One region of the Pseudomonas sp. FBCC-B1667 genome, then DNA from elsewhere that is predicted to be linked to it. Evidence: riboswitches for the same ligand, from Rfam matches in the RefSeq annotation. Region 1 holds a riboswitch; the other holds the start of a gene.
The links. A riboswitch is a leader RNA that binds a small molecule or an ion and turns the genes downstream of it on or off. The one in region 1 is predicted to bind cobalamin.
Positions count from the first base shown of each region.

Region 1 (15,921 bases):
GCGATTTCCTACAGCCGTGACATCCAACCGATCTTTACCGAACAGTGCGTCGCCTGCCATGCGTGCAACGATGCCCCCTGCCAGCTCAATCTGGGCAGTGGCGAAGGCGCGGCGCGTGGTGCCACGAAAGTCACGGTTTACGACGGCGACCGCAGTACCGCCGCAACCCCGACCCGGCTGTTTTACGACGCCTGGGGCAAGCACGCCTGGCAACAGAAGGGCTTCTATCCGGTACTCGACGCTCAAGGCAGTCAGGCTGCGTTGATGGCGCGGATGCTTGAGCTGGGCCATAAAACCCCGTTGCAACCCAATGCCAAATTGCCGGAAGACATTGTTCTCGGTCTGAATCGGGAAAACAGGTGCGCCATGCCGGCAGAGTTTGACGGCTACGCCAGTTCACATCCCAAAGAGGGCATGCCGCTGGCGGTCACGGGGCTGACCGATCAGCAATACCAGACACTGCAACGCTGGTTGGCGTCGGGCGCACCGCTCGATGAGCAAGCGCTGATGCCGAGCGCGAAAGAAGCGCTGGAGGTGGTGCAATGGGAAAACCTGCTCAACGCGCCAGGCTCCCGGCAAAGCCTGGTGGCGCGATGGTTGTTTGAGCACTGGTTTCTGGCTCACATCTATTTCAAGGACGGCGAGCCTGGGCACTTTTTCCAGTGGGTGCGCTCGCGCACGCCCACCGGCCAGCCGATTGACCTGATCAACACCCGTCGCCCGAACGACGACCCAGGCACTCAGGTGTATTACCGCCTGTGGCCGGTGCAGGGGGTGATTGTGCAGAAAACCCACATCACTTATCCGCTGAGTGCGGCGAAGATGGCGCGGGTCAAAAGCCTGTTCTATAGCGGCAACTGGCAGGTCAACGCCTTGCCAGGCTATGGGCCGGAGCGGCGGGCCAATCCGTTCGATACCTTCGAGGCGATCCCGGCGCAAGCGCGCTACCAGTTCATGCTGGATAACGCTGAATACTTCGTACGCACCTTTATTCGCGGCCCTGTCTGCCGTGGCCAGATTGCCACGGACGTGATCCGCGATAACTTCTGGGCGCTGTTCCAGGCCCCGGAACATGACCTCTATATCATCGACCCGAACTACCGCGGCCAGGCCACGCCGTTGCTGGCCATGCCGGGACAGAACGATGACGTCGGCAGCGTCTTGAACCTGTGGCATGACTACCGCGACAAACGTAACGAGTACGAAGCGCTGCGCCGGGACAGCTACGCCGACACACCGGCGCCCAGCTGGTCGACCTTGTGGGCCGGGAATGACAACGCGCTGCTGAGTATCTTCCGCCACTTCGACAGTGCGTCGGTGAACAAGGGCCTGATCGGCGATGTGCCGCAAACGATGTGGCTGTTCGACTTCCCGCTGCTGGAACGCACCTACTATCAGTTGGCGGTGAACTTCGATGTATTCGGCAACGTCTCTCACCAGGCACAGACCCGCCTGTACTTCGACCTGATCCGTAACGGCGCCGAGCAGAACTTCCTGCGCCTGATGCCGGCCGATTCCCGAGACGGTTACCTTGACGATTGGTACCAGAACGGCGGCAAGTTCAAGATGTGGCTGGACTACGAGGCCATCGACGACGACACGCCGACCGCGCTGAAACTCGACGAAAAAGACCCCAAACGTGATTTCGCCCAGCAGTTGCTGGCCCGTTACGGCGATCTGAACGCCATGCCCGATCCGATCAACCGCTGCGACGGCGCGTATTGCTCGCGGCCGAACATCGACCCGGACTTGCAGGATGCCGAACAGGCCCTGAGTCGCCTGACCTCGCGCCCGGCGGCGGGTTTGAAGGTCATCGACCAACTGCCGGAAGCGACGATGTTGCGCATCGAAACGACGAGCGGCAAACGCCAGGTCTACAGCCTGCTGCGCAACCGAGCGCACAGCAATGTGGCGTTCCTGCTGGGTGAGTCGTTACGATACCAACCGGGGCTCGACACGCTGACGATTTTCCCGGGCGTACTCAGCAGTTATCCGAATTTCATGTTCAACATCCCGGCCGACCAGGTGCCGGCCTTCGTTGATGCCATGGAAAACGCCAGGGACACGGGCAGTTTTGAGAAAATCGTCGAACGTTGGGGTATTCGGCGCAGTCATCCGCAATTCTGGTTCTATTTCCACGATCTGAGCCGCTACGTCCACGAGACCGACCCGGTGGAAGAAGGTGTGCTGGACATGAATCGCTACGAGAACCTCTAAGGCCCACCGTCCCAGTGTTTATTTCCCGACAAAAATACTAGGACTTTGTGCGGCGCGTTGATTGGCGTAAACTGCGCCCAAGCCTGCGAGGAGTTTCCATGACCGCTATAACCATTACCGACGCCGCCCACGATTACCTGGCTGACCTGCTCTCCAAGCAGAACACCCCGGGCATCGGCATCCGCGTCTTTATCACCCAGCCTGGCACCCAGTACGCCGAAACCTGCATTGCCTACTGCAAGCCGGGCGAAGAAAAACCAGAAGACACGGCGTTGGGGCTTAAAAGCTTCACCGCTTACATCGACTCGTTCAGCGAAGCGTTCCTGGACGACGCGGTAGTCGACTACGCCACCGACCGCATGGGCGGCCAGCTCACCATCAAGGCGCCAAACGCCAAAGTACCGATGGTCAACGCCGACAGCCCGGTCAACGAGCGCATCAACTATTACCTGCAAACCGAGATCAACCCGGGGCTGGCGAGCCACGGTGGTCAGGTCAGCCTGATCGATGTGGTCGAAGACGGCATCGCCGTGCTGAAGTTCGGTGGTGGTTGCCAGGGCTGCGGCCAGGCCGACGTGACCCTGAAGGAAGGCATTGAGCGCACGTTGCTCGAGCGCATTCCGGAGCTCAAGGGCGTACGTGACGTGACTGACCACACGCAGAAAGAAAACGCCTACTACTGAGTAAGGTGTTCACTGCGACTTAAAAAACGGCGCCCCGTGAGCGCCGTTTTTTTATGGGTGAAATTCACCGGGGCCCTATGGGCGATAGAGATGCGCATGCCCCGCACGATACAGCGACGACTCACTAAAGTGATCACTCCCCAACACCCGTCCCACCAGAATCAACGCCGTGCGGCGAAACCCCTTGGTTTCAACCTTCCCGGCAATATCCTCTATCGTCCCCACCACCCAATCCTGATCTGGCCACGTCGCCCGGTGAATCACCGCAATCGGGCAGTTCGCGCCGTAATGTGGCAGCAGTTCAGCGAGGATTTTCTCCAGATGATTCACACCTAAATGAATCGCCATGGTCGCCCCATGCTGCGCCAGGCTACCCAGTTCTTCACCCGCCGGCATGGCGGTCTTATCGGCGTAGCGGGTCAAAATCACGCTCTGTGAAATGTCCGGCAAGGTCAGTTCAGCCCCCAAAAGCGCTGCACACGCCGCCGTCGCCGTGACTCCTGGAATGATTTCAAACGGAATATCCAACTCGCGCAGGTAGCGAATCTGCTCGCCAATCGCGCCATACAGACTCGGATCACCCGAATGCACCCGCGCCACATCCTGCCCGTTGGCGTGGGCGTTTTTGATCAGTTCGATGATCTGTTCCAGGTGCAATTCGGCGCTATTGAACACCTGCTCGGCGTGATGGCCATCCAGCACGGCCGCGGGCACGAGGGAGCCGGCATAGATGATCACCGGGCAACTGCGAATCAACCGCTGGCCTTTGACTGTGATCAGTTCCGGGTCGCCGGGACCTGCGCCAATGAAGAAGACAGTCATGGTCGTTCCTGTGAAAAAAGGGGCTGGGCAACGCTTCAGATGAAGATTGCTCATGATCGAAAGCACGATTATCGGGGATTTTACGCAGCGCCGGCCAACGCCAGGGTCGCTTGCGCATATTTTTGTCGGGGAATCAGCAGCTTTGCCGGTGCCTGAGTCAGTTGTTCGGCGAGTGCCAGGGCGGCACTTTCCGCTATGCCGTAGCAGCCGGTGCGCTCGAACGCGATGTCGGAACGATGGCTGAGGCGGGTGTGATACCCGGCCAATTGTTCACTGCTGAAGAACATCAACGGCAGGCTGAGCTGTTCCGCGAGTTCGATCAGGCCAGGTTCGTCGCGCTTCAGGTCAATGCTGGCGAGTGCCTTTATCTCGTGAAGCCCGATCTGATGAGCCTGTAGCGCTTGATCAAGCAATGCCCGCAGCGTGCTGGCGGGGCAGCCTCGCTGGCAGCCCAGGCCGACCACTAACGTCGGCACTGTGCTGGCATCGGTCATGCGTGATATTGGTCGTCGCTTTTGCGGCGGAACAACCAGGCGCTGATCAGGCCCAGGGCCAGCCAGAACGCGACGTTGGTCAACTGCGAAGCGATTTTGAATTGAGTTTCCAAGGCGTGCGGCGCGAGCATCGAATGCACTTCCGGTTGTGGCGCGCCAATCACGTGCGGGACGGCCAGAATGGCAACACCCAGCACTTTCATCATCCAGTGACGGCTGAACACGATCAGGGCGATGCCGGCAGCGGTGGACGCGGCAGTACCGATCCACCAGATCTGCCGTTGCGCCAAATCCGCCGCCGCAGTGCCCGGCAGTTCCGGTGGCAGGCCCAGGGTCGGCGCCAGTACGAACGTCGCATAACCGGCCAGACCCCAGAGCAGCCCCTGAGAGGTTTTGGTCGGTGCGCGCAGGGTGTAGAGGCCCGCGAGCATCAGGGCAAAACCAACCGCCACCACCAGATTCCCGCCAGTGGTCGACAGCACGCGCTGCCAGCCATCTTGCGGTTCCCAGGCTTCCGCGTCGTGGGTGTGCGCGGCCATGGCGCCGTCGGCGTGTTCATGGGGTTGAACCGCTGTCGGCTCGGATTTCTCGTACGTTTCCGCCTGAAGAATCAGCGGTGCGACCCAGAAACTTTGCAGCAGGGTCAGCAGCAGGGCGGCCAGGAGCCCTGTAAACCCTGCGGTTTGCGCAATGCGCTTGATCATGTTGTCAGCTCTCAATGGCACGGGAACGCGGAGCTGTGACGGGTGTCGTGAGCGGCGTTGTGCACGGCTTCGATGTGCGAGAAACCGGCGAAATACACCAGGCACGCGCCCAGGATCGACGCGCAGAGGGCGGCGGTCAGGCGTTGAGTCAGGGTAGAAGTGGTGCTGGTGGTTGTGTGGCCGGTGCTACTGATAATCGACATGGCGCATCCCTCTGGTCTGTCAGCGGGTGAATAGGGCGCATGGAAACCCCTGCGAACCGGGCACGCAGACGTTTAAACAGCGCCCGCCCACCGCGGGTTTGTTGTTCAGTGGCCGTAACGGTCACTTTGTGTTGCGGGCCGGTCTCCGGGCTCACGAGGGGCGCTGGCTTTCGCCTTGACCTGCAAGCATCACCTTCCCATGCCGAACTGCTGGCACAGTGGATTTGATGCTTCGCTCGCTTACCGTTGCGGGGGCAGCACCGGACTGACATGGCTTTGAGTAAAGCACATGAATCACCGGTTTCCCGTTTCACCCTGTGAAGGGCACCCGTAACAAGATGCGTAGGAGAGCATGGGCGGGGGATTCGCGTCAATTGGCAAAGGTTCTCAACTTGGAACCGAGGTGGTTCCTTCACGAGCAAGCCCGCACACATTCGACCGCATGCCTCTGAAGGAACTCGGTCAAGTGTGGGAGCGGGCTTGCTCGCGAAGGGCGCGCCGCCAATGTCATGTGAACATTGACCCGCCCCAGCGCGATGCGTAGCCTTGCGCTTTCGAGGTTCTTCGGCGTTTGCCGAAGCTAAGAAGGGAACGCGGTCAATGCCGCGGCTGCCCCCGCAACTGTGAACGGTTCAGTTTCTGCCATGCCACTGCATGCGCCAGCCATGGCGCGAGCGGGAAGGCGCAGCAACCGCCAGTCAAACGACTGGCCAGCCGTCAGCCAGGAGACCTGCCTCGACACAGATTCTGACTTTCAACCGGGCGGGGTGATCCGGTGGCGAAATCTTCCGTGCAGCGTGTGCTGCGGCGGTTGTCGTCCCGTATGCCCGCCACCTTGCCAAAGGGCATCCGATGAAAACACTGGCCAAACTCCCCGTCACCATCGTTACCGGCTTCCTCGGCTCGGGCAAAACCACTTTGCTGCGGCACATGCTCGACAACGCACAGGGCCGTCGCATTGCAGTGATCGTCAACGAGTTCGGCGAGCTGGGCATCGACGGCGAAATCCTCAAGCAGTGCTCCATCGGCTGCACTGAAGAAGAAGCCAACGGTCGCGTCTACGAACTGGCCAACGGCTGCCTGTGCTGCACCGTCCAGGAAGAATTCTTTCCGGTGATGCGCGAATTGGTCGCCCGTCGCGGTGATCTCGACCACATTCTTATCGAAACCTCGGGCCTGGCCCTGCCCAAGCCGCTGGTACAGGCTTTCCAATGGCCAGAAATCCGCAGCGCCTGCACCGTCGATGCGGTGATCACCGTCGTCGACAGCCCGGCCGTGGCCGCCGGCACCTTCGCCGCGTTCCCGGATCAAGTGGATGCCCAGCGCAAACTCGACCCGAACCTGGACCACGAATCGCCGCTGCACGAACTGTTCGCCGACCAACTGGCCAGCGCCGACCTGGTGATCCTCAACAAGGCCGACCTGATCAGCCCTGAAAACCTGGCCCGCGTGCGCCTCGAAGTCGCCGAAGAACTGCCGCCAGCGGTGAAAGTCATCGAAGCCAGCAGCGGTCGCGTGCCACTGGACGTGTTGATCGGCCTTGGCGCCGGCTCCGAAGAACACATCGACAGCCGTCACAGCCATCACGATCATCACCATGACGGCGAAGACGATCACGACCACGATGCGTTCGACTCGATCTCCATCGAGCTGCCGCAAGCCGACGAAAGCCTGCTGATGGATGCGCTGACCCAACTGGTGGTCAAACACGGCATCCTGCGCGTCAAAGGTTTCGCCGCGATCCCGAACAAGCCGATGCGTTTGCTGATCCAGGGCGTGGGCACGCGTTTCGACAAACACTTCGATCGTCAGTGGGGCGCCGAGGAAGCGCGCACCACACGCCTGGTGCTGATCGGCCAGGAATTGGACGCTGTGCAACTCGAAGCGCAATTGCGCGCCGCGCTTAGCGTTTAAGCCATGCACCTGCTCAGGACCCAGCCCGGCGGCTTCGTGTCGGATGACAACATCGCCGACCTCGGACAAACCCCCGCCGAGCTGGTGATCCTGTGCAGCGGCGACTCCAGCCTGGCGCTGCTCGCCGAAGCCGCGCAGCAACTGCCCGACGATTACCCGAGCGTACGCCTGGCCAACCCGATGCAGGTGCAGAATCACGCCTCGGTCGATGTGTATGTCGACGAAGTACTGCGCCACGCCAAGGTGATTCTGATCTCGCTGCACGGCGGGATTGCCTATTGGCGTTATGGCGTCGAGCGTTTGGTGCAATTGTCCGAGCGGGGCGTGCAGCTGATTCTGGTGCCGGGCGATGATCGTCCGGATCCGGAACTCAGCGACCTCAGTACCGTCGAGGCCTGCGACCGTGATCGGCTCTGGCAGTTTTTGCGACAGGGCGGCATGGGCAATGCCCTGGATTTCTTCCGCTGCCTCGCCACTCGTTGGCTGGGTCGCGATTACGCCTGGGCCGAGCCGCAAGTGCTGCCGCGCACCGCGATTTATCACCCGCACAAAAGTCCCGCTGAGCTGAGCGATTGGCAAGCCGACTGGCAAGCCGATCAACCGGTGGCGGCGGTGCTGTTTTACCGCTCGCATTTGCAAGCGGCGAATACCGATTTCATTGATGTGTTCTGCCAGCGGTTGCAAGCCGCCGGGTTGAACCCTTTGCCAATAGCCGTGGCCAGTTTGAAAGAACCCGGCTGCCTGACGGTGGTCGAGGATTGGCTGGATGACGTCGAGGCGGGGGTGATTCTGAACACCACCGGTTTCGCCCAGTCCAGCCCCGAAGCCCCGCACCTGCGACCGTTTCGCCGCAACATTCCGGTGATCCAGGCGATTTGCGCTCAGGACAACGAGCCCGGGTGGCGTGCCAGCGAGCAGGGCCTTGGCCCGCGTGATCTGGCGATGCACATCGCGTTGCCGGAGCTGGACGGTCGGATTATCAGCCGCCCAATCAGTTTCAAGGATCTGGCGTGGCGCAGCGAGCGCAGTCAGTCGGACGTGGTGTGCTATCGACCGCAACCGGAACGCATGGATTTCGTCGCCGAACTGGCGCGGCGCTGGATCGATCTGGCGCGGGTGCCGAACAGCGAAAAACGCATCGCCCTGATCCTTGCCAACTACCCGACCCGCGATGGACGGATCGGCAATGGTGTCGGCCTCGACACGCCGGCCGCAGCGTTGAACATTCTGCGTGCGCTGCATCAGGAAGGTTATCCGTTGCCGGCCGAGTTGCCGGACAGCGGCACCGCATTGATCCGGCAATTGCTTGGCGGCGTCAGCAACGACCTCGATACCCTTGACCAGCGACCATGTCATCAAAGCCTCGCGCTCGACGACTACAACCGCCTGTTCGACGCCTTGCCCGAGGCCAATCGCCAGGCCGTGCTGGAACGCTGGGGCACACCCGAAAACGATCCGATGTACCGTGGCGAACGGATGATGATTGCGGGGCTGCGCTTCGGCCTGACCTTCGTCGGCATTCAACCGGCGCGCGGCTATCAGGTCGACCCGAGCGCGGTGTATCACGATCCGGATCTGGTGCCGCCTCACGGCTATCTGGCGTTCTACTTCTGGCTGCGCAACACCTACGGTGCCCACGGCGTGATTCACGTCGGCAAGCACGGCAACCTCGAATGGCTGCCAGGCAAAGGTGTCGGGTTGTCGGAAAACTGCTGGCCGGATGCATTGCTGGGGCCGCTGCCGAACATCTATCCATTTATCGTCAACGATCCGGGCGAGGGCGCTCAGGCCAAGCGTCGCACCCAAGCGGTGATCATCGATCACCTGATGCCGCCGCTGACCCGCGCTGAAACCTACGGTCCGCTGCGCAACCTCGAACTGCTGGCCGACGAATATTACGAAGCACAACTGCTCGATCCACGTCGTGCCCGGGAGTTGCAGCGCGACATCCTGCAACTGGTGCGCGATACGCACATTGATCGCGAACTGCAACTGGACGAAAAACTCGACAGTGATGCCGATGCGGCGATCTGGTTGCCACGCTTGGACACCTACCTGTGCGATTTGAAGGAGTCGCAAATTCGCGACGGCCTGCACATCTTCGGCGAATCACCGACCGGGCGGTTGCGCATTGACACCTTGCTGGCCTTGCTGCGGATTCCACGTGGCGATGGCCGTGGCGCGCAATCGAGCTTGCTGCGGGCGTTGGCGAAAGCGTTTGAGCTGGGGTTTGATCCGCTGGATTGTGGATTGGCCGAGCCTTGGGAAGGGCCGCGCCCCATTGAACTGCAAACCCTCACCGATGAAGCTTGGCGCACGGCAGGTGATACCCGTGAACGCCTCGAGTTGTTTGCCGCTCGACTCATCACCCAAACGCTGGATGCTGAACCCGATCCCTGTAGGAGTGAGCCTGCTCGCGATGCGGTTCACCCTCCACCATTGATGTCGATTGACCCACCGCTATCGCGAGCAGGCTCACTCGTACAAGAGGCGGTTTGGTCTGAAGTGGACGACATCCTCGACAGCCTGCGTGAAGTGGTCGCACCACGGCTCGACGCTTGCGGTCCCGCAGAAATGCGCGGCCTGCTTGACGCCTTGAATGGCCGCTTCGTCCCCGCCGGTCCGAGCGGCGCACCCAGTCGCGGCCGCCTGGACGTGCTGCCGACCGGGCGCAACTTCTATTCGGTGGATGTGCGCAACCTGCCCACCACCACCGCGTGGCGTATCGGCTTCCAGTCAGCCAACCTGATCCTCGAACGACACCTGCAAGACCACGGCGATCACCTGCGCCAGCTCGGCCTGTCCGTCTGGGGCACCGCGACCATGCGCACCGGCGGCGACGATATCGCTCAAGCCATGGCGCTGATGGGCGTGCGTCCGGTCTGGGCCACGGGCAGCCAGCGGGTCGACGATTTCGAAATTCTGCCGCTGAGCCTGCTCGACCGTCCACGCGTGGACGTGACCTTGCGTGTCTCCGGGTTCTTCCGCGATGCGTTCGCCAACCTGATCCGCCTGTTCGACGCCGCGGTGCAAGCGGTCGCGGCACTGGATGAACCCGACGACCTCAACCCCTTGGCCGCCAAAGTGCGCGCCGAGCGTGAAGCGTTGATGCAATCGGGCCTGGATGAGGACGCCGCGAACCGCCAGGCTGGTTGGCGAATCTTTGGTGCCAAGCCCGGTGCGTATGGCGCCGGCGTCCAGGGCGCCATCGACGGGCGCCTGTGGCAAAGCCGTGACGACCTGGCCGAGGTTTACCTGAATTGGGGCGGCTATGCTTACGGGGGTTCCGACGAAGGCACAGCGGCCCGCGAACAATTCGCCCAGCGCTTGAGCCAGGTGCAAGCGGTGCTGCAAAACCAGGATAACCGCGAACACGACTTGCTCGATTCCAACGATTACTACCAGTTCCAGGGTGGCATGCTTGCTGCCGTGGAAAGCCTCAGCGGTGAAACAGCGGCCAGTTACCACGGCGATCACAGTCAGCCGGATTTGCCCAAGATCCGTACCTTGAAGGAAGAGCTGAACCGGGTAATCCGCTCCCGAGCGGCAAATCCAAAGTGGATCGACGGGGTCAAGCGTCACGGCTACAAAGGCGCGTTTGAACTGGCGGCGACGGTTGATAATCTGTTTGCCTTCGACGCCACGACGCAACTGATTGACGATCACCAGTACGCGTTGCTGGCCGACGCTTATTTGCTTGATCCGGCGACGCGCGAGTTCGTTCGCGAGCACAATCCGCACGCCTTGCGCGACATGACCGAACGGATGCTGGAGGCGCAGCAGCGGGGGATGTGGAAGGAGCCGGGCGAGTACCGCGAGGCGCTGGAAAACCTGCTGCTGGATATAGAAGAAGACAGTTGATGCACCGCAAATCCCACAGGTACAAGGTTCACCTGCCACCGACCATGACCGAGTATTGAAGATGACCGACACCTCGCATTTCCCTTTATCCGCCGTGGTCGGCGCCGACGATTTGAAGCTCGCCCTGTACCTGACCGCCATCGATCCGAAAATCGGCGGCGTGCTGATCGAAGGCCCGCGCGGCATGGCCAAATCCACTTTGGCCCGGGGCCTCGCGGACCTCTTGGCCAGCGGGCAATTTGTCACCTTGCCCCTGGGAGCCACCGAAGAGCGACTGGTCGGCACGCTCGACCTCGACGCCGCACTAAGCGACGGCCGCGCGCAATTCTCTCCCGGTGTATTGGCCAAGGCGGACGGTGGCGTGCTCTACGTCGATGAAGTCAACCTGTTGCCCGATCACCTTGTCGACCTGTTGCTTGATGTCGCCGCCAGCGGCATCAACCTGATCGAACGCGACGGTATCTCCCATCGGCATTCGGCGAAGTTTGTGCTGATCGGCACCATGAACCCGGAAGAGGGCGAACTGCGTCCGCAACTGCTTGACCGCTTCGGCCTGAACGTCGCGCTCAGCGGTCACACAGCACCGGCTGAACGGGGCCAGATCATCCGTCGGCGGCTGGATTTCGACAGCGATCCGCAACACTTTTGCGCGCAATGGGAACACCAGCAGCAGTCGCTGCGCGAACAATGCGAGAAGGCCCGTAGCCTCCTGGCAAGCATTCCACTCGACGATCAAGCGTTGGCGCTGATTACCGAGCGTTGTTTTGCCGCCGGTGTCGACGGCTTGCGCGCTGACCTGGTGTGGTTGCGCGCCGCTCGCGCCCACGCCGCATGGCGCGGAGCAAACGCGATCGCCGAAACCGATATCGACGCCGTCGCCGAGTTCGCTTTGCGCCATCGTCGTCGTGAGCAATCACCGCCGGCACCGCAAAACAGTCAGGCGCCATCGCCGCAACATTCCGCCCCGAGCGAAGGCCAGGGTCAATGGGGTGAAATGCCCGCCCAGGCGCTGCCGGTTGGCGCCCGTCGTGAAGTGCCGAGCTGGCCAAAAAAGCCCTAGGCATTCGCCCTCGATCTGACGCGGGGGCGAATGCCAGACCCCGCTCAGGACGGCTGGACAACGGCAAACAGGGCAAACGCCATGCCGCACGCAGCGGCTCGATCAACTGGCCCGGCACCCTGCTCAATGGCCGGCCACGTCAGCGCAGCGATGTGTTGTTTCAGCTGCGCACTCGAAGCGCCCATGAGTTATGGCTGGTGATTGTCGATGCCTCGGCCTCGACGCGGCGTCATCGGGCATTAAGCGATGCCAAGGGTTTGCTCGCGCAGCTATTCGACGATGCCTACCGCCAGCGTGCGCGGCTAGCATTGTTGACGGCCAGCGGCAATGTGCCGAAATGGCAGGTGCAAGGCTTGAAAGCATCGTCTGGATTGCGCAACTGGCTCGATGGCTTGGGGGCGGGCGGTGGTACGCCGTTGTTGGCGGCGCTGGGTGAGGCGGGGCATTGGTTGACGACTCGACAGAAGCGCTTTCCGGCGGAGCAGCAGCGTGTGTTGCTGCTGACCGACGGGCGATTGAAGGAGTGGTCATTATTGCCAACGCTGGAATGCCCCGGCCTGCTGATTGATATCGAGCGCGGGCCAATCCGGTTGGGGCGGGCGAGACAGATGGCGGCGGAGTTACAAGCGGATTATCGGCACATTGATGAGCTGATTCCTGGCTGAATTATTGGTTTCGTACTCGCCCCATCGCGAGAAGGCGACTCGGTCTGTATTTATTGACCCATCGCCTGGCGGTACTGCCGCGTACGCCGGCCACTGTACAACCGGTCAAGAATCAACGCCCACACCGCCGACACCTGCGGGCGAGGCTTGCGTCCGCGACTCAATCGATGCAGCTGGAACTTCACCACCGCCATACTCGCCAGCGCGGCCAAAGGCTTGCGTTTCCACAGAATCGGCGGCAGTTGCGGATGGCTGTTGCGACCTTCGCGCCAGTGTTTGACCAATTGCGGTTCAACCGCCAGCGCCGTGCCGATACCGGCCATGGCAATGCCGCTGTCGAGCACCTGTTCGACGATGGCCAGGCGCCGAATGCCGCCCGTTACCATCACCGGCAAATTCGCCACGCTGGCGAGCTCGCCGGCCATTTCCAGAAAGTAGGCTTCGCGAGCCAAAGTGCGTCCATCACGGGCTTCGCCTTGCATGGCCGGGGCTTCGTAGCTGCCGCCGGAGAGTTCGAGCAGGTCGATGTGTTGCTCGTTGAGCCACAGAATCACTTGGCGGGCATCGTCGGCGTCAAAACCGCCCCTCTGGAAGTCAGCAGAGTTGAGTTTCACCGCCACGCAACACTGCGGCGAGACGGCGCGGCGAACGGCGCTGACCACTTCCAGCAGCAAACGCGCGCGATTCTCCAGTGTTCCGCCCCAACCGTCAGTGCGGCGATTGGTCAACGGCGAGAGGAATTGGCTGATCAGGTAACCGTGGGCCGCATGAATCTGCACACCGGTGAAACCGGCCTTTTCGGCGATGGCTGCGCTGGTGGCGAAGCGTGCGATCACTTCGGCGATATCGGCCTCGGACATCGGCTTAGGCTCGGCAAACATTTTCGAAAACGCCCCCAGGTCCAGCGCCACAGCCGACGGTGCCAAGGCTTGTTGACCAAGGTTGGCCATGGTCTGGCGGCCGGGATGATTGAGCTGCATCCAGAACTGCGCACCACCGGATCGGCCGATAGTCGCCCACTGACGAAAGCGTTCCAGATTGCGCTCATCCTCCAGCACCACGCCGCCGGGCCCGGTCATGGCGCGCCGGTCGATCATCACATTGCCGGTCAGCAACAGGCCCGCTTCGCCCTCGGCCCAAGACTGATACAGCTGAAACAATGCGCCTGACGGTGCTTGCCCGGTGTCCGCAAGATTTTCTTCCATGGCGGCTTTGGCAATACGATTGCCGACGGTCTGGCCGTTGGGCAGATTTAACGCATGGAAGGGCGACATGCTTGACTCCTCGTCAGTAAAGAGCAGAGGCTAAGCTTAAAGTTAACTTTAATGTCAAGCAGGCAAATGAGGCCGGAATGAAGATTGGTGAATTGGCGCAGTTGAGCGGGTTGAATGCATCGCGTATTCGCTTTTACGAGTCTCAGGGGTTGATTCGTCAGGTCGAGCGTTCGGCCAATGGCTACCGGCGCTATCCCGCGCAAGTCCTGCAAACATTGATGATCATTCAGTGCGCGCAGCAGGCCGGGTTCAGCCTCGAAGAGCTCAAGCAGTTGTTACCGGACACGGTGACGGGCGAGTTCAAGCACGAAGCGTTACTGGCGGGGTTGGTGCGCAAGGTCGAGCAGATCGAAGTCATGCAACTTCACCTGGCGCAGAGCAAGGCGAAGTTGCTGGGGGTGATTGAAGGCATCCAGGCACGGCCCGAAGGGATGGCCTGCGAAGCGAATGCCGAGCGAGTAATGGCATCGCTCAAGCATCAGTTCTGATCGATGCACGAATCACCGAATGCCTGATAGCGCAGGACGTGAGTGGCGCCCATTGTGTCGACGTAGGTCATCTCCCGTGGACCGATGCCGCAATAATCGCCGCTGGTGATGTTGACGACCTTGGCAATGTTCAGCGATTTCGAATAGCGGTAGTCCTCGACGTTCGAGGTGCTGGCGGTGGCGACAGACGCGGCGGATGCGGTGCCGCTCAGGGCAATCAGAAACAGCGCGGACAGGAAACTTTTCATGGCAGGGCTCTCGTGGTGGCTACTGAGCGATTTCAGTGGCAGTACGACGAGCCCCGCCAAGGTTTATTCCAGGCTCAGGGAAAATTTTTTGGGCGCCGGGACTGGATGGCGCATCAACGTACCCACCACCAGCGACCCCGCCAAGGCCAGCACACCGGCGACGCAGAGCAACAGACTGAAACCGCCGACAAAGGCCTGGCGCGCCAATGGTTCGACCAGCGGCCATGCTGTTTCCGGGAGTAGATTCAGTGCCGCTGTCATGTCGCCGGCCACCACCCTCGACGCGATGCCTTGGGTCTGGCTGAGCCATGCCGCGCCTTGTGTCGATAGAGCGCTGCGCAACAACAGCTCGGTATGGCTGGAGAGCAACGCTCCATAGACCCCGATGGCCAACACGATGGCGCTGAAACGCATGGTGGTGCTCATGCCAGAAGCCATGCCGGTGCGCTCGCGGGGCACGCAAGCCATGATGTTTTTTTGCGTGTCGCCATTGAGCAGCCCGGCACCGGCGCCCGATACGCCAATCGCCAGGGCGAAGGGCAGGTAACCGCCGCTGCTGACGGCCCAGGCACTGAGCAAGTTGCCGCAGCCGACCAAGGCTAATCCGCCCGCCATCAGCGCGGCAGGCGAAAATCGGCTGGCGAGTCGCGCGCCGATGCGTGGGAAAACCAGCATGGTCAACGCAAACGGCAACATTCCGAGTCCTGACGCGATGGCCGAAAAGCCAAGGCCGTTTTGCAGGTAGAACGGCAGCAAAGTCATCATCACTTGAGCGCAACCGGCGTAAGCGAACATGCCGAGTAGCGCCCCGATAAAGCGTGGGTGTTTGAACAGTTGCAGGTCGACCATCGGCCGCTGTTGCATTCGCTCGATCACCACGAACAACCCCAACAGCGCCGCGCCGCCGATGAGCCGGGCGTAGGTGATCGGGTTGCTCCAGCCAATGCGGTTGGCCTCGATCAAGCCCCAGATCAGGCACAGCAAACTCGCACTGAACGCCAGGCTGCCCCAGGGATCGAGGCGCGCGGACTGGGCGTCTCGGGATTCCGGCACGGCGCGCCAGACCATGAGCATCAAGAACAATCCCACCAGCAGGTTAAGGTAAAAAATCCAGCGCCAGCCGACGTATTCGGTGATCAGCCCGCCGACGGTCGGCGCGGCGGTCATCGCCACGCCCATGCACGCGCCCCAGAATGCCCAGGCCTTGGCCCGTTCGGCTTCATCGTGAAAGGTGTGGCCGATGGAAGCCAGGGCCGAGGTCAGCAACAGCGCTGCGCCCACGCCTTTG
Region 1 is NZ_CP101437.1:3,794,903-3,810,823, reverse strand. Features, by position in the region: gene NL116_RS17495 (fatty acid cis/trans isomerase) at 1-2,217, shown strand, start outside; gene nfuA (Fe-S biogenesis protein NfuA) at 2,316-2,900, shown strand; gene cobM (precorrin-4 C(11)-methyltransferase) at 2,976-3,722, opposite strand; gene NL116_RS17480 (cobalamin biosynthesis protein) at 3,803-4,216, opposite strand; gene NL116_RS17475 (CbtA family protein) at 4,213-4,920, opposite strand; gene NL116_RS17470 (CbtB domain-containing protein) at 4,932-5,123, opposite strand; cobalamin riboswitch at 5,243-5,470, opposite strand; cobalamin riboswitch at 5,664-5,875, shown strand; gene cobW (cobalamin biosynthesis protein CobW) at 5,976-7,037, shown strand; gene cobN (cobaltochelatase subunit CobN) at 7,041-10,898, shown strand; gene NL116_RS17455 (magnesium chelatase ATPase subunit I) at 10,960-11,958, shown strand; gene NL116_RS17450 (vWA domain-containing protein) at 12,078-12,623, shown strand; gene NL116_RS17445 (NADH:flavin oxidoreductase/NADH oxidase family protein) at 12,674-13,897, opposite strand; gene NL116_RS17440 (MerR family transcriptional regulator) at 13,975-14,385, shown strand; gene NL116_RS17435 (DUF2790 domain-containing protein) at 14,376-14,633, opposite strand; gene NL116_RS17430 (MFS transporter) at 14,697-15,921, opposite strand, start outside.

Region 2 (15,921 bases), 1.8 Mb from region 1:
TTGGTTGCGGACACGCGCCAGACTTTATTGCCGACATCATCCGCCACCAGCAAGCCACCTTGCTGATCGATCACCACGCCCACCGGCCGGCCCATGGCGTCCTCGTCTTTATTGAGGAATCCAGTCAGCACATCCACCGGTTGCCCGGTCGGTTTGCCGCCCGTGAAGGGTACGAAAATCACTTTGTAACCGCTGTGCGGGTTTCGGTTCCATGAGCCGTGCTGGCCGATGAACGCCCCTTCCTTGAACTGCGCGGGCAAGGTGTTGCCTTCAGCGAACGTGAGGCCCAACGAAGCGGTGTGCGGGCCGACCGCATAGTCCGGCGCAATGGCCTTGGCCACCAGATCCGGGTTTTGCGGTTCAACCCGAATGTCGACGTGCTGGCCGTAATAGCTGAAGGGCCAACCGTAGAACGCCCCGTCCTTGACCGACGTGATGTAGTCCGGCACCAGGTCGCTGCCGATTTCGTCCCGCTCATTGACAGCCGTCCACAGCGCGCCGCTTTGAGGCTCCCAAGCCAGGCCGTTGGGATTGCGAATCCCTGAGGCAAATATCCGGTGATTACCGGTGGCGCGGTCCACTTCCCAGATCGCCGCGCGGCCTTCTTCCTTGTCCAGACCGTTTTCACCGGCGTTGCTGTTTGAGCCCACTGTGACGTACAGCTTGCTGCCGTCCTTGCTGGCGATGACGTTTTTGGTCCAGTGATGATTCAGCGTGCCCCCCGGCAGATCGACCACTTTGATCGGTGGCGATTTGATCGCGGTATCACCGTTTTCATAGTGAAAACGCAGCAAGCGGTCGGTGTCGGCCACGTACAGGTCATTGCCGACCAGCGTCATGCCGAACGGCGAATTGAGATTTTCCAGGAACACCGTACGGGTTTCGGCGATGCCGTCGTGGTCCTTGTCTCGCAGTAGTGTGATGCGATTCGGGCTGGGCACGCCGGCGCCGGCGCGGCTCATGGTTTTCTTCATAACCCAGCCACGAATGCCTTTGGCGTCATCGGGCTTGGGCGGCGCGTTGGTTTCGGCCACCAGCAAATCACCGTTGGGCAGTACGTAGAGCCAGCGAGGGTGATCAAGGCCTTCAGCGAAGGCCGCCACTTGGGTGCCGGCAGCCGCGGTGGGTTTCGCGCCGGCCGGCCAGCCGATCGCCGGGGCGATGTTCACCGTAGGGATCAGGGTTTTATTCGGTTCGGGCAGCTTGGGTGACGGACCGGTGCCGTCGGAGACTTGCAGGCTGGAGGTTTCACCACAGGCGGCAAGCCCTCCGGCGAGCACGATGACGAGTATGAGCGGGGGCTTGCGCATGCGGGTCTTCCCTATGAAGGCGGTGTCTTAAATCATAGAGAAGATATACGCAGCGATGGTTCAATGGATCAGCCGCGAGCTTCCTTGAGCAACACCGCGATACCGGGGTGATAGTTGCCGGCTTCATTGCGCAACTTGCGGTAGGCGTAAGGGAAATACCAGGCGACGGCGCAGCAGTGTTCCTTTTGCAGGTCGTCGACCATGTCCTGAAGTTCTTCAGGGGTAGCGCTCTGCTGGGCTTTTTGCGGAGCCACGAACAGGCAGCCGAGTTTCAGGTCGCTGGCGTAGCTGATGCGTTTGGCGTCGCTGGTGATGTCTTGCAGTGCCTGCGTCAGGTTCAGGCTGTTGACCTTGGGCCAGCGTTGAGTGGCCTGAAAATAAGCACGCTCTTCGGCGGTGGCGATAAACAGGTCAGCGCGGGCGTTGCGCTCGCCTTCTTCGTGCTGTTTGCGTGTCGTTGTGGCTTGCAGTGTGACCATTTCCGCCATCCACGCAGCGGCATTGAGCAGGCCGAGGTTAGCCTTTTCGTCATGCCAGTAAGGCGCTTCGTTATCGCCGCGAACCGAGTTGTAGCGGTCGATACAGTCAAACCAGCGTTCCAGCACCGGTCGCAGGAATTCCAGCTTCGGATTGCTGATAATCATGCCTTGCATGTTGCTCACCCTTGTAATTGTGTTGTTGGGTTTGTGGCTCTTTGATATCACTGCTGGCCGTGCGGTGCAAGTTGGCGTCAGTAAATCGAGCGGCGGCAGTATATCGCTCGCCGGGGCTTTGTCTTTATTTGACGCTCCACCCCCAACCCTCTAACCTTCGCGGCTTGTTTCAGGTGCTCTGTGGCAGTGGCCGACAGAGTGAAACAGGGAAGCCGGTGAGTGACCATCGTCAAGCGACGAAGCGTCACGATCCCGGCGCTGCCCCCGCAACGGTAAATGAGTGAAAACTGCGCCTTGAGCCACTGTGTCTGTTGTCGACATGGGAAGGCGCGCAGTCCGGCCAACGCCGCTCATGAGCCCGGAGACCGGCCTGATTCATCCAACGGCATCACGGTGGGCGATGCCAGGCTTCTTGCCGTCTATTCTTGTGCCCCGCCCGCCGTTATCCAGCCTCAACGGAGAGCTCCCTATGACCGATACCCCAGATCGTGACGAACGCCATTTGGCGCGCATGCTGCGCAAAAAAGCCGTGATCGACGAACGCATTGCCAATTCCCCGAACGAGTGCGGCTTGTTGCTGGTGCTGACCGGCAACGGCAAAGGCAAAAGCAGTTCGGCGTTCGGCATGCTCGCCCGCTCAATGGGCCACGGCATGCAGTGCGGTGTGGTGCAGTTCATCAAGGGCCGTAACAGCACCGGCGAAGAGCTGTTCTTCCGTCGCTTCCCGGAGCAAGTGCGTTTCCACGTCATGGGCGAGGGCTTCACCTGGGAAACCCAGGACCGCCAGCGTGACATTGCCGCCGCCGAAGCCGCTTGGGCGGTGTCCCGTGAATTGCTCAGCGATCCGTCCATCGGTCTGGTGGTGCTGGATGAACTGAACATCGCACTCAAGCACGGCTACCTCGACCTCGATCAGGTGCTCAGTGATTTGCAGGCGCGTCCGCCGATGCAGCACGTGGTAGTGACCGGTCGCGGCGCCAGGCCGGAAATGATCGAACTCGCCGACACTGTCACCGACATGGGCGTGATCAAGCACGCATTCCAGGCCGGGATCAAAGCGCAAAAAGGCGTCGAGCTGTGAATACTACGTTATGAAAAACAGTCGTCACTGCCCGGCAGTACTGATTGCCGCGCCGGCCTCCGGTCAGGGCAAGACTACCGTCACCGCCGCGCTGGCCCGTTTGCATCGCAATCAGGGGCGCAACGTTCGCGTGTTCAAATGCGGCCCGGACTTTCTTGACCCGATGATTCTCGAGCGCGCCAGCGGTGCGCCGGTGTATCAACTGGACATGTGGATGGTCGGCGAGCAGGAAAGTCGTCGACTGTTGTGGGAAGCCGCCGCTGAAGCCGACTTGATCCTCATCGAAGGCGTCATGGGCTTGTTCGACGGCACGCCGTCCAGCGCCGACCTGGCGCGGCACTTTGGGGTGCCGGTGCTCGCCGTAATTGACGGCACCGCCATGGCACAGACCTTTGGTGCGTTGGCGTTGGGCCTGGCGAAGTATCAGCCGGACTTGCCGTTTGCCGGCGTCTTGGCCAACCGCGTCGGCACATTGCGTCATGCGCAACTGCTCGAAGGCAGCCTGACCGAAGGCTTGCGTTGGTACGGCGCGTTGTCCCGGGAAACCGGGATCGAATTGCCGAGCCGTCATTTGGGCCTGGTTCAAGCCAGCGAGTTGAACGACCTCGATCTACGCCTTGATGCGGCGGCCGATGCGTTGGCCAGCAGTTGCGAGGTGGCGCTGCCGCCAGCGGTGGAATTTGCCGCCCCGGATGTGATCCCTGCCGAGCCGTTGCTCGCGGGTGTGCGAATTGCCGTGGCCCGTGATGAGGCGTTCGCGTTCACTTATGGCGCGAGTCTGGATTTATTGCGAGCCATGGGCGCCGAGTTGCGGTTTTTCTCACCGATCCGTGACAGCCAATTACCAGAGGCAGACAGTTTGTATCTGCCGGGTGGTTATCCCGAATTGCACCATGTTGCACTGTCGCAGAACACCACGATGCTCGACGCGATCCGTGTGCATCATGCGGCCGGTAAACCGCTGTTGGCCGAGTGTGGCGGCATGTTGTATTTGCTTGATTCATTAACGGATGTCGAAGGCACTCGCGCCGAACTGGTGGGGCTGCTGAAGGGCGACGCGGTGATGCAAAAGCGTCTGGCCGCGTTGGCGTTGCAAGCGGTGGAATTGCCGGAAGGTTCGTTGCGTGGCCACACGTATCACCATTCCCTGACCAGTACCGAGCTTGAGCCGATTGCGCGTGGCCTGAGCCCGAATGGCGGGCGGGGAGCGGAGGCGGTTTATCGCGAGGGGCGGATGACGGCTTCTTATGTGCACTTTTATTTTCCGTCCAATCCATCGGCGGTTGCCGCGCTGTTTGTGCCTGACCTTGAGGACGCCATCGCGAGCAGGCTCACTCCTGCATTAGAAAGTGGATTGTCTGAAGAAATGCGGTCCACTGTGGGAGCGAGCCTGCTCGCGAAGAGGCCATGAGCGACAACGCATTCTCTGAAGCCGAACGCGCAGCGGTCTACCGCGCCATCGCCGAACGCCGCGACATGCGTCACTTCAGCGGCGGCACGGTCGAGCCCGAACTGTTGCGCCGTCTGCTCGAAGCCGCACACCAGGCACCCAGTGTCGGCCTGATGCAGCCCTGGCGCTTCATCCGCATCAGCGACCGAGCCCTTCGCGGGAAGATCCAGCAACTGGTCGAAGAAGAACGCATCCGCACCGCCGACGCCCTCGGCGAGCGCACGGACGAATTCATGAAGCTCAAGGTCGAAGGCATCAACGACTGCGCCGAGGTGCTGGTCGCCGCGCTGATGGATGATCGCGAGCGCCACATCTTCGGCCGTCGCACCTTGCCGGAAATGGACATGGCCTCGTTGTCCTGCGCGATCCAGAACCTGTGGCTGGCCTCCCGCGCCGAAGGCCTTGGCATGGGCTGGGTGTCGCTGTTCGAACCGCAAGCGCTGGCGGACCTGCTGGGTTTGCCGGCCGGGGCCAAACCGTTGGCGGTTCTTTGTCTGGGGCCGGTCAAGGAATTCTATCCGGCGCCGATGCTGGTACTCGAAGGCTGGGCGCAAGCGCGTCCGCTTAGCGAATTGCTGTATGAAAATTATTGGGGAGTGAGTCAATGAGCGTGGCGTTATTGAGTGTCGCCGCGGTAGCGCTGGACGCGCTGCTGGGTGAACCCAAACGCTGGCATCCGCTGGTGGCGTTCGGTGGTTTTGCCGAGCGAATCGAGCAACGTTTCAACGGCGGTGGACGCGGCTGGCGCAGTCATGGCGTTACCGCGTGGGTCATTGCGGTCGTGCCGCTGACCTTGCTCGCCACGGCATTGTCCTGGGCGCCTTATGTCGGTTGGGTGGTCGAGATTCTCGCGTTGTATTGCGCACTCGGCATGCGCAGCCTCGGTGAACATGTCGAGCCGGTGGCCAAGGCGCTGCGCAGTGATGACCTGGAAGAGGCCCGTACGCGTGTCGGGTATCTGGTCAGCCGCCAGACCAGCGAACTGGATAAAACCGAAGTAGCCCGTGCAGCTACAGAATCGGTGCTGGAGAATGGCAGCGATGCGGTGTTCGCCGCGCTGTTCTGGTTTGCGGTGGCCGGCGCGCCCGGTGTGGTGCTCTACCGATTGAGCAACACGCTGGATGCGATGTGGGGTTATCGCAATGAACGCTTCGAACGTTTCGGCTGGGCCGCGGCGAAGATCGATGACGTCCTTAACTACATTCCCGCACGCTTGGTGGCGTTGACCTACGCGCTGCTGGGTAACACCCGCCTGGCGTTGAAATGCTGGCGTACCCAAGGCCCGACCTGGGACAGTCCGAATGCCGGCCCGGTGATGGCGGCGGGTGCCGGCGCATTGGGCGTGGAGTTGGGCGGTGCGGCTATTTATCACGGTGAACTTCATCAGCGTCCGCAATTGGGTGAAGGTGTGCCGGCGGATGCGGACTCTATTGACCGTGGCTGGCAATTGGTTCAGCGCGGGGTATGGTTATGGTTGCTGATTCTCTGCGTGGGGGCTGAATTCTATGCTTGAGCATGGTGGTCGATTGCGCAAGGCGGCGCTCGAATACGGCATCGCGGAAGCTGATTGGCTCGACCTGTCCAGTGGCCTGGCGCCCTGGCCATTTCCGGTCCCGGACATCCCGTTGCGCGCCTGGGCACGCTTGCCGGAAACCGATGACGGTCTGGAGCAGGCGGCCTGCGACTATTACGGTGCAGCACAAGCGCTGCCCGTGGCCGGTTCGCAAATGGCCATCCAGTTGCTGCCGCGGTTGCGCCGCGCCGGCAAGGTTGGCGTGCTGTCGCCGTGTTATGCCGAGCACGCCGAAGCCTGGCGGCGCTGTGGCTACATCGTGCGCGAAGTGCTGGAGCAGGAAGTCGACTTCTTTATCGACAGCCTCGACGTGCTGGTGGTGGTCAACCCGAACAACCCGACCGGCCTGAGCCTGACCCCGAGTCGGCTGCTCGACTGGCACACGCGCCTGGCCTCGCGCGGTGGATGGCTGGTGGTGGACGAGGCGTTCATGGATAACACGCCGCAGTTGAGTGTGGCGCCGTTTACCCATCTGGTCGGCTTGATCGTGCTGCGTTCGTTCGGCAAATTTTTTGGTCTGGCCGGTGTACGGCTGGGCTTTGTGCTGGCGGAACGCAAGCTGCTCAAACTGCTCGCCGAGCAAGTCGGACCGTGGGCGGTCAGCGGGCCGACCCGAGTAATTGGCCAGGCCTGTCTTCGGGACACCGAAGGTCACGTCCGCCAACGCCGGCGCAGTGAAGAAGCCAGCGAACGGCTGGCGCGACTGCTTGAGCAGTTCGGGTTCAAGCCTTTGGGTGGATGCGCCTTGTTCCAGTGGCTCATCATTGATCAAGCCGAGCAACTGCACGAATTCATGGCCCAACAAGGCATTTTGCTGCGCTTGTTCCCCCACAACAGCAGCCTGCGATTTGGCCTGCCCGCCGATGAAGCCGACTGGACACGCCTGACGCAAGCCTTTGAAACCTATGCCAAGGAAGCCCAATGAGCACATTGATGGTGCAGGGCACCACGTCCGATGCCGGCAAAAGCACGCTGGTGACGGCGCTGTGTCGCTGGGTGGTGCGCCAGGGTGTGCGCGTCGTGCCGTTCAAGCCGCAGAACATGGCGCTCAACAGCGCAGTGACCGCGGACGGTGGTGAGATTGGTCGCGCGCAAGCCGTGCAGGCCCAGGCCGCCAACCTTGAACCGCACACCGACATGAACCCGGTGCTGCTCAAACCCAACAGCGACACCGGCGCCCAGGTGATCATTCACGGGCGCGCGGTCACGACCATGAACGCCGTTGCCTATCACGACTACAAAACCATCGCCATGCAAGCGGTGCTGGCGTCTCACGAACGCTTGAGCGCGGCGTATCCGGTGGTGATGGTCGAAGGCGCGGGCTCGCCGGCCGAAATCAATCTGCGCGCCGGCGACATCGCCAACATGGGCTTTGCCGAAGCGGTGGATTGCCCGGTGGTGTTGATCGCCGACATCAATCGCGGCGGTGTTTTCGCGCATCTGGTGGGCACGCTGGAGCTGCTGTCGCCGACCGAACAGGCGCGAGTCAAAGGCTTCATCATCAATCGTTTTCGTGGCGACATCGCCTTGCTGCAGCCCGGTCTCGACTGGCTCGAAGAGCGCACCGGCAAACCAGTGATCGGTGTCCTGCCGTACGTGATGGACCTGCATCTGGAGGCTGAGGATGGCATTGATCAGCGCCAGACCGACAAGGCCGACCAGGTACTGAAAGTCGTGGTGCCGGTGCTGCCGCGCATCAGCAACCACACAGATTTCGATCCGCTGCGTCTGCATCCGCAAGTCGACCTGCAATTCATCGGCCCCGGCCAGGCGATCCCGCCGGCTGATCTGATAATTCTTCCAGGCTCGAAAAGCGTGCGCAGCGACCTCGCGTACCTGCGGGCCAATGGCTGGGATTCAGCGATCAGTCGTCATCTGCGCTACGGCGGCAAAGTGCTCGGGATTTGCGGTGGTTTGCAAATGCTCGGCGAGCACGTGCACGACCCGTTGGGCCTGGAGGGCGCACCGGGCTCTAGCGCTGGCCTAGGGGTTCTGGCGTTTGAAACGCAGCTCGAAGAAGAGAAGCAGTTGCGCAATGTGCGCGGTCGTCTGGCGCTGGAAGACGCGGCGGTCAGCGGCTACGAAATTCATGCCGGCGTGACCACCGGGCCAGCGCTGGAAAACGCCGCCGTGCAGTTGGACGATGGTCGCTGCGATGGCGCGCAAAGTGTCGATGGGCAGATTTTCGGCACATATTTGCATGGTTTGTTTGAATCGCCGGCGGCGTGCAGCGCGTTGCTGCGCTGGGCGGGGTTGCAGGATGTGCAGGAGGTCGATTACCACGCATTGCGCGAGCGCGATATCGAACGGTTGGCGGATCTGGTGGAGAAACATCTGGACACCGGGCTGCTGCGTGAACTCTGCGGGATTTGAGGTGAGTTCATCGCGAACAGGCTCACTCCTACAGTGGATCGCCAGCGAACATACACTTTTTGTTCGCCATCGACCCACTGTAGGAGTGAGCCTGCTCGCGATGAGGCCAGTCGCAACGCCGCCATTTAAAGGTAAATGACCATGCTCCAACTGATCCTCGGCGGCGCCCGCTCCGGCAAAAGTCGACTGGCTGAAAAACTTGCCATCGACAGTCAACGGGCCGTGACCTACATCGCCACCAGCCAACCGCTGGACGGCGAAATGAACGACCGCGTCACCCATCACCGCGCCCGCCGTCCGGCTGAATGGGCCTTGATTGAAGAACCGGTCGAACTCGCCCGCGTCCTGCGTGAAACCGCCAGCGCCGACCGGTGCCTGCTGGTGGATTGCCTGACGCTGTGGATGACCAATCTGCTGATGCTCGACGACGCTGAGCGCCTCAACACTGAGCGCGAAGCCCTGCTGGATTGCCTGGCCTCGTTGCCAGGTGAAATCATTTTTGTCAGCAACGAGACCGGTATGGGTGTCGTGCCGCTGGGCGAATTGACTCGCCGCTATGTCGATGAAGCCGGTTGGCTGCATCAAGCCCTGGCCGAACGCTGCCAACGTGTCGTCCTGACCGTCGCCGGCCTGCCCCTGACTCTGAAAGGAACTGCGTTATGACTCAATCCTGGTGGCTAAACCCGTGCAAGCCGATCGATGCGCAAGCCGTCGAACAGGCGCAGGCGCGTCAACAGCAATTGACTAAGCCGGCCGGCTCCCTCGGGCGACTGGAGTCGGTGGCGGTGCAATTGGCCGGGTTGCAGGGGCGGGTCAAGCCGAACCTGGATCAGCTGTGGATTGCGATTTTTGCCGGTGACCATGGTGTCGTGGCTGAAGGGGTTTCGGCATTTCCTCAGGAAGTCACCGGGCAAATGCTGCACAACTTCGTCACCGGCGGCGCGGCGATCAGCGTGTTGGCGCGGCAGTTGGGCGCATCCCTGGAAGTGGTGGATCTGGGCACGGTGACCCCGACCTTGAATCTGCCCGGTGTCCGTCACGTGAACGTTGGCCCTGGTACGGCGAATTTCATCAAAGGCCCGGCCATGACGGCGGTCCAGGGTGAGCTTGCCCTGCAGGCCGGTCGCGACAGCGTGCAGCGCGCCATCGCAGTCGGGGCGCAGTTATTTATCGGCGGTGAAATGGGCATCGGCAACACCACCGCCGCCAGTGCATTGGCCTGTGCCTTGCTCGATTGTCCGGTGGTGCATCTGGCTGGCCCGGGCACCGGCCTGGATGCAGCGGGTGTCAGCCACAAGGCTCAGGTCATCGAGCGCGCGTTGACGCTGCACGGTGGTCAGCGCGGGGACGCGTTGCAGACATTGTTCAATCTGGGCGGTTTTGAAATTGCTGCGCTGGTGGGTGCCTATCTGGCGTGTGCGCAGGAAGGCGTGGCGGTGCTGGTCGACGGGTTCATTTGCAGCGTCGCGGCAGTGGTGGCGGTGCGTTTGAATCCCGAATGTCGCGCGTGGCTGCTATTCGGACATCGCGGTGCTGAGCCGGGACATCGACATGTGCTGGAAACCCTTGGCGCTGAGCCGCTGCTGGACCTCGGGTTGCGTCTGGGCGAGGGCAGCGGTGCCGCGTTGGCTGTGCCGTTGTTGCGCCTGGCCTGCGACCTTCACGGGCAGATGGCGACCTTCGCCGAAGCCGCGGTTGCGGACCGCCCGGCATGACGTTGCGTCTGGACCTGTTGCGACATGGCGAGACCGAGCTCGGTGGCGGGTTGCGTGGCAGTCTCGATGATGCGCTGACGGAAAAAGGCTGGGCGCAGATGCGCGCAGCGGTGATCGAGCAGGGGCCGTGGGATCGATTGGTCAGTTCGCCGTTGCAGCGTTGTGCGCGGTTTGCTGAAGAACTCGGCGCGCAACTGGGGTTGCCGGTGCAGTTGGACAAGGATCTGCAAGAGCTGCACTTCGGGGCCTGGGAAGGGCAGAGCGCTGCGGCGTTGATGGACACCGATGCCGACGCGCTAGGGCTGTTCTGGGCTGATCCCTATTCGTTTACGCCGCCGGACGGTGAACCGGTGGCGGACTTCTCTGTTCGGGTACTGGCGGCCATCGAACGGCTGTCAGTTGCCCACGCTGGCGAGCGGGTTCTGTTGATCAGTCATGGTGGCGTCATGCGTTTATTGCTGGCTCAAGCGCGAGGATTGCCGCGTGAGCAGTTGCTCAATGTCGACGTCGCTCATGGTTCATTGTTTGGGTTGCGCGTCGAACCCGGCGTCATTCTCAAGGAAGCGATCTGACCATGCTGGCGTTCTGGATCGCCCTGCAATTTCTGAGCAGTCTGCCGATTCGTCTGTCGGGCATGCCGACGCCTCAGGAGCTGGGTCGGTCGCTGCTGTTTTATCCGCTGGTGGGGCTGCTGTTCGGCGCGATTCTGTGGACACTGAACTGGCTATTACTGGGCACGCCGGTGTTGCTGCATGCGGCGTTGCTGCTGACCGCTTGGGTCTTGCTTAGCGGCGCGTTGCACCTGGACGGTCTGGCCGATAGCGCCGACGCGTGGCTGGGCGGATTTGGCGACCGTGAGCGCACGCTGACGATCATGAAAGACCCACGCAGTGGGCCGATTGCCGTGGTGACGCTGGTGTTGGTGCTGCTATTGAAATTCGCCGCGTTGCTGGCGTTGGTCGAGCAGCAGCACAGTCTTTTCCTGATCATCGTTCCGCTGACCGGCCGCAGCGCGATGCTGGGCTTGTTCCTGACTACGCCGTATGTGCGCGCGGGCGGGTTGGGGCAGGCGCTGGCAGATCATCTGCCACGTATGGCGGGTCAGCAGGTGTTGGCGATCAGTGCGGTGGCGTGTGTGCTGATTGCGGGGCTCAGCGGTGTTTGGGCGCTGGTGCTGACGGCAGTGGTTTTTGTGTGGTTGCGGCAGTTGATGATGCGTCGATTGGGCGGGACGACGGGCGATACGGCCGGGGCGATGCTGGAGTTGCTGGAGATGGTGGTGCTGGCAGGATTGGCGTTGACCTGATGGTTTGAGTGCAGGATGTGCTGGCCTCTTCGCGAGCTCGCTCCCACATTCGATCGCATTCTTCCTCGAGGCGCTCAGTTAAATGAGGGAGCGGGCTTGCTCGCGAAGGCGGTCTGCCTGACACTCCAAACCGCTGATTAAAACCACCTGTAACTTGATTAAACACGACCGCGGGTATATACACGCACCATGCTCGACTCCCAATGTTTATGCATCAATCTGCGTCGCGCCGCGCGTGGCGTCAGCAGGCATTACGACGGCGCTCTCGACGGCTTCGGGATTAACGTTGCCCAGTATTCTTTGCTGTGTAATTTACAGCGTCTGGATCAACCGAGTATTTCAACGCTGGCCGAAGCCATGGGCCTGGACCGCAGCACCCTCGGGCGCAATTTGCGTGTGCTGGAGGGCGAAGGGCTGGTGAAGCTGGTCGAGGGCGAGGACATGCGCAATCGCATCGTCCGACTGACCGAGGCGGGGGCTGAACGCTTGGCAGCAGCCTTGCCGGCCTGGGAAGCGGCTCAACAACGATTGATTGACCGACTGGGTGCAGAGAAACGCGAAACCTTGTTGAGACTGCTGGACGAACTGGCCTGATGCCGGTTTTTCCGATCTTAAGCGGGTATATACCCGCTACCGGAGAATAAGAAATGACATCGATGTGGCGTACGTGCGGTTGGGTATTGGTGGGGAGTGCGCTGATCCTTGCATTGTCATTGGGCGTGCGCCACGGCTTCGGGCTGTTTCTGGCACCGATGAGTGCCGAGTTCGGCTGGGGGCGTGAGACCTTTGCGTTTGCCATCGCCTTGCAGAATCTGATCTGGGGCCTGGCGCAACCCTTCACCGGCGCACTGGCCGACCGCTTCGGGGCGGCGAAAGTGGTGCTGGTCGGTGGCGTTTTTTATGCGCTGGGCCTGGTGTTCATGGGGATGTCCGATTCGGCTGTGACACTGTCCCTGAGCGCCGGCCTGTTGATCGGCATCGGCCTGTCCGGTACTTCGTTCTCGGTGATCCTCGGCGTTGTGGGCCGAGCGGTGCCGCCCGAGAAGCGCAGCATGGGCATGGGCATCGCCAGTGCTGCCGGTTCGTTCGGTCAGTTCGCGATGTTGCCGGGCACGTTGGGGCTGATCGGCTGGCTCGGCTGGTCCGCCGCGCTGTTGGTGCTGGGCCTGTTGGTGGCGTTGATCGTGCCGCTGGTAAGCATGCTCAAGGACAAACCACTGCCGACATTCGGCCATGAGCAAACGCTCTCCGAAGCGCTACGCGAAGCCTGTTCCCATTCGGGGTTCTGGCTGTTGGCGTTCGGCTTTTTCGTGTGCGGTTTCCAGGTGGTGTTCATCGGCGTGCATTTGCCGGCTTATCTGGTGGATCAGCACCTTCCGGCAACGGTGGGCACCACGGTGCTGGCGCTGATCGGGTTGTTCAACATCTTTGGTACCTACACTGCCGGCTGGCTCGGCGGGCGCATGTCAAAACCGCGTTTGCTCACTTGTTTATACCTGTTGCGCGCGGTGGTGATCACGCTGTTCCTGTGGGCGCCGGTCACGACGACCACCGCGTACCTGTTCGGCATGGCCATGGGGTTCTTGTGGCTGTCGACCGTGCCGCTGACCAACGGCACCGTGGCGACCTTGTTCGGTGTGCGCAACCTGTCCATGCTCGGCGGGATTGTGTTTCTGTTTCACCAGCTCGGTTCGTTTCTTGGCGGCTGGTTGGGCGGGGTAGTGTATGACCGAACCGGGAGCTATGACTTGATCTGGCAAGTGGCAATTCTTTTGAGCCTGTTGGCCGCTGCCCTGAACTGGCCGGTGCGTGAGCGGCCGGTAGCGCGCCTGCAAACACAGATGAGTGCGATATGAACAGTCTTTGGCCGCGAATCGCTGTAGCGGCTCTCTGCGCCTCGCTACTCGCATTATCGTGGTGGGGCTGGCAACAGGGCGGGCTGGCGCTGATGCAGTTGGGCATGGGTGCTTGCTAGCGAGCGGTGAGGGCGAGTAACTTCGTTTTTGACGACTTATCAAGGATGCACCGACATGCTGATGCGCTGGATTGCAGCCCCCGCGTTGCTGATGGCAATGACCGGGCTGGCTCAGGCCGAGTGCCCTGAACTGCTACAAGGTTCGTTGCAAAAACTGCGGGCCAAGGAATCGATCGATCTGTGTCAACGCTTTGAGGGTAAACCGCTGGTGGTGGTCAATACCGCGAGCCACTGCGGTTTTGCCCCTCAGTTCAAGAGCCTTGAGGCGCTCAATCAGCAATTCAAAGGGCAGGGATTGGAGGTGATTGGCGTTCCATCCAACGATTTCAAGCAAGAATCCAAGGACACCGCCGAAACCGCCAAGGTCTGTTACGTGAATTACGGCGTGACGTTCACCATGACCGAACCGCAGGCAGTGCGAGGCGAAGACGCCACGCACCTGTTCAAGGTCCTGGCTGCGCAGAGCAGCGCGCCGAAGTGGAATTTCTATAAATACGTGGTCGATCGCAAAGGCCAGGTAATCGCCAATTTCTCCAGTCTGACCAAACCCGATGATCCCGAGTTTATTGCCGCGGTGCAGAAAGCCCTGGCTTCCCAACCCTGATCAGCGTCCATTAAAAAGCCCCGCCTCTGTACAAGAGAGCGGGGCTTTTTTATTCAGCAGGCGAGGGGTTGAGCCTCGCTTTGAATATCAGAAGCGGTAGGTCGCGCCGACACCGAAACCGTTCGCCCAGTTTTCATACTTTGCGTTGTAGGTCTGGCCACGGTCGTTGGTGTTGTTGACCTTGACCGACTCTTCGCGCAGGTACGAGTACGCTACGTCGATGGTCAGGTCGTCGGTCGGGCTCCAGCCAGCGCCCAGGCTGAAAATCTTGCGATCGCCAGTCGGGATGCGTGGGGAACGGTCGGTGTTGTTGGTCGGCGCCTGGTCAACGGACAGGCCGGTACGCAGCACCCATTCCTTGTTCAGCTGGTAGGACGCGCCGATGGCGTGAGCCCAGGTGTCGTGCCAGTTCTGTTCTTCGGTGATGGTACCGAACTGACCGTTCAGCACGGCTGGAACACCTTTGCTTTCGACGGTGATTTCTTTCAGGCGGCTCCAGCGAGTCCAGGTGCTGCCTGCGTAAAGAGTCCACTTGTCGTCGAGCTGGTGAGTGACCGAGAAGTCCACCGATTCAGGAGTGGTCAGGTCCAGCGACGCGTCGTATTTCTGGCTTGGGTTCTGGCCGATCAGGCCCAGCACGTTGTAATTGACCTTGGTGTCACCGTCGAGCTTGTACTTCACTTTCGAGTGGTAGGTCAGGCCTACGCGAGTGCTGTCGGTGGCTTGAACCAGCACGCCGATGTTGTAGCCCAGCGCAGTGTCGTCACCCTTGATCTTGACCTTGCCGTCTGGCGCGGCCTGGGTGATGGACAGGTTCGATTCCAGGGTGCCGTCGATGCGGTTGATGGTCGGGCCGAAACCGATGGACACCTTGTCGTTGAAGGCGTAGCTGACAGTCGGTTGCAGGGTGACGATCTTAACTTCGCTCTTGCTGCCGAAATAACGACCGGCAAAGCCGTTTTCGTAGTCGGTTACCAGGCCGAATGGTGCGTACACACCGATACCGAATGCCCAGTGGTCGTCGATTGGCTTGACGTAGTAGCCCATCGGCACGCCCATGAAAGGGACCATGTCACCTTTATTGGTACCGCCATTCGGGCTGGAGCTGGCGTTGCTGATGTCAGTGTGTGCGTCGATGAATGCAACGCCGCCGGTCACTTGTTCGCGCTTGATGCGGGACATGCCGGCAGGGTTGCCAACAATGGTGGATGCGTCGTCGGCAGAAGAAGATCGCCCGGCAAAACCTGTCCCCATCCCGCTGATGCTTTGTTCGTTGAGGGCAAAGCCACTTGCAAAGAGCTGGGTGGATGCCAGGGTAACGGCGAGGCTAAGGGTGGTTTTGAGCATTACTTTTTTCATTATTAGAACTCCTGGTGATCACCGGGGCGAAAATTACCAACATTTTCGTCCCAGCGCTATAGGCTGTATGGCTTGAGTTAGAGGGGTTTTGTAGGACAATCCGACCAAATTCGCGCCCAGATACACGATCTTGTAAAACCGGTGGGTCAGCAGGCGACTTGATTCAGCGGTGAAACACAGGTTTGCCAGGCACAGGTGAAGTCGCGCAGGCGTCCTTGAGGCTGAAAAGTCTGACGCCAGATTCGGGCCATGCCCAACAAATCATCGGCGGCGGGGAGGGGGGTGTTCTGTTCTTCGATCAGCAGCCAGGCAATGGCGGTGGCGTAGCGCAGGTTGACGGTTAATTCCAGGTGCGGTCCGCTGAGGAAGGCATGTTGGCTGGCCAGGCCGCGGACGAGACTTGCCCGTTCCGGGTCGAGGGCCAGGTAGTGATCCCAGAGTGCCTGGTGGCGGGGTTCGGCGATTCGGTACAGGCCGTGTCCACGGCGGTCATGCAGGGCGGAACCAAGGGCTGACTGACTG
Region 2 is NZ_CP101437.1:2,012,299-2,028,219, forward strand. Features, by position in the region: gene NL116_RS08975 (PQQ-dependent sugar dehydrogenase) at 1-1,310, opposite strand, end outside; gene NL116_RS08980 (hypothetical protein) at 1,379-1,963, opposite strand; cobalamin riboswitch at 2,118-2,351, shown strand; gene cobO (cob(I)yrinic acid a,c-diamide adenosyltransferase) at 2,433-3,044, shown strand; gene NL116_RS08990 (cobyrinic acid a,c-diamide synthase CobB) at 3,055-4,455, shown strand; gene bluB (5,6-dimethylbenzimidazole synthase) at 4,452-5,102, shown strand; gene cbiB (adenosylcobinamide-phosphate synthase CbiB) at 5,099-6,007, shown strand; gene cobD (threonine-phosphate decarboxylase CobD) at 6,000-6,992, shown strand; gene NL116_RS09010 (cobyric acid synthase) at 6,989-8,440, shown strand; gene cobU (bifunctional adenosylcobinamide kinase/adenosylcobinamide-phosphate guanylyltransferase) at 8,582-9,103, shown strand; gene cobT (nicotinate-nucleotide--dimethylbenzimidazole phosphoribosyltransferase) at 9,100-10,155, shown strand; gene cobC (alpha-ribazole phosphatase family protein) at 10,152-10,727, shown strand; gene NL116_RS09030 (adenosylcobinamide-GDP ribazoletransferase) at 10,730-11,461, shown strand; gene NL116_RS09035 (MarR family winged helix-turn-helix transcriptional regulator) at 11,651-12,055, shown strand; gene NL116_RS09040 (MFS transporter) at 12,109-13,317, shown strand; gene NL116_RS09045 (glutathione peroxidase) at 13,492-14,040, shown strand; gene NL116_RS09050 (OmpP1/FadL family transporter) at 14,128-15,399, opposite strand; gene NL116_RS09055 (hypothetical protein) at 15,546-15,921, opposite strand, start outside.
Region 2: linked by a shared signal. The riboswitch ahead of cobO (cob(I)yrinic acid a,c-diamide adenosyltransferase) and the one ahead of NL116_RS17470 (CbtB domain-containing protein) in region 1 are both predicted to bind cobalamin.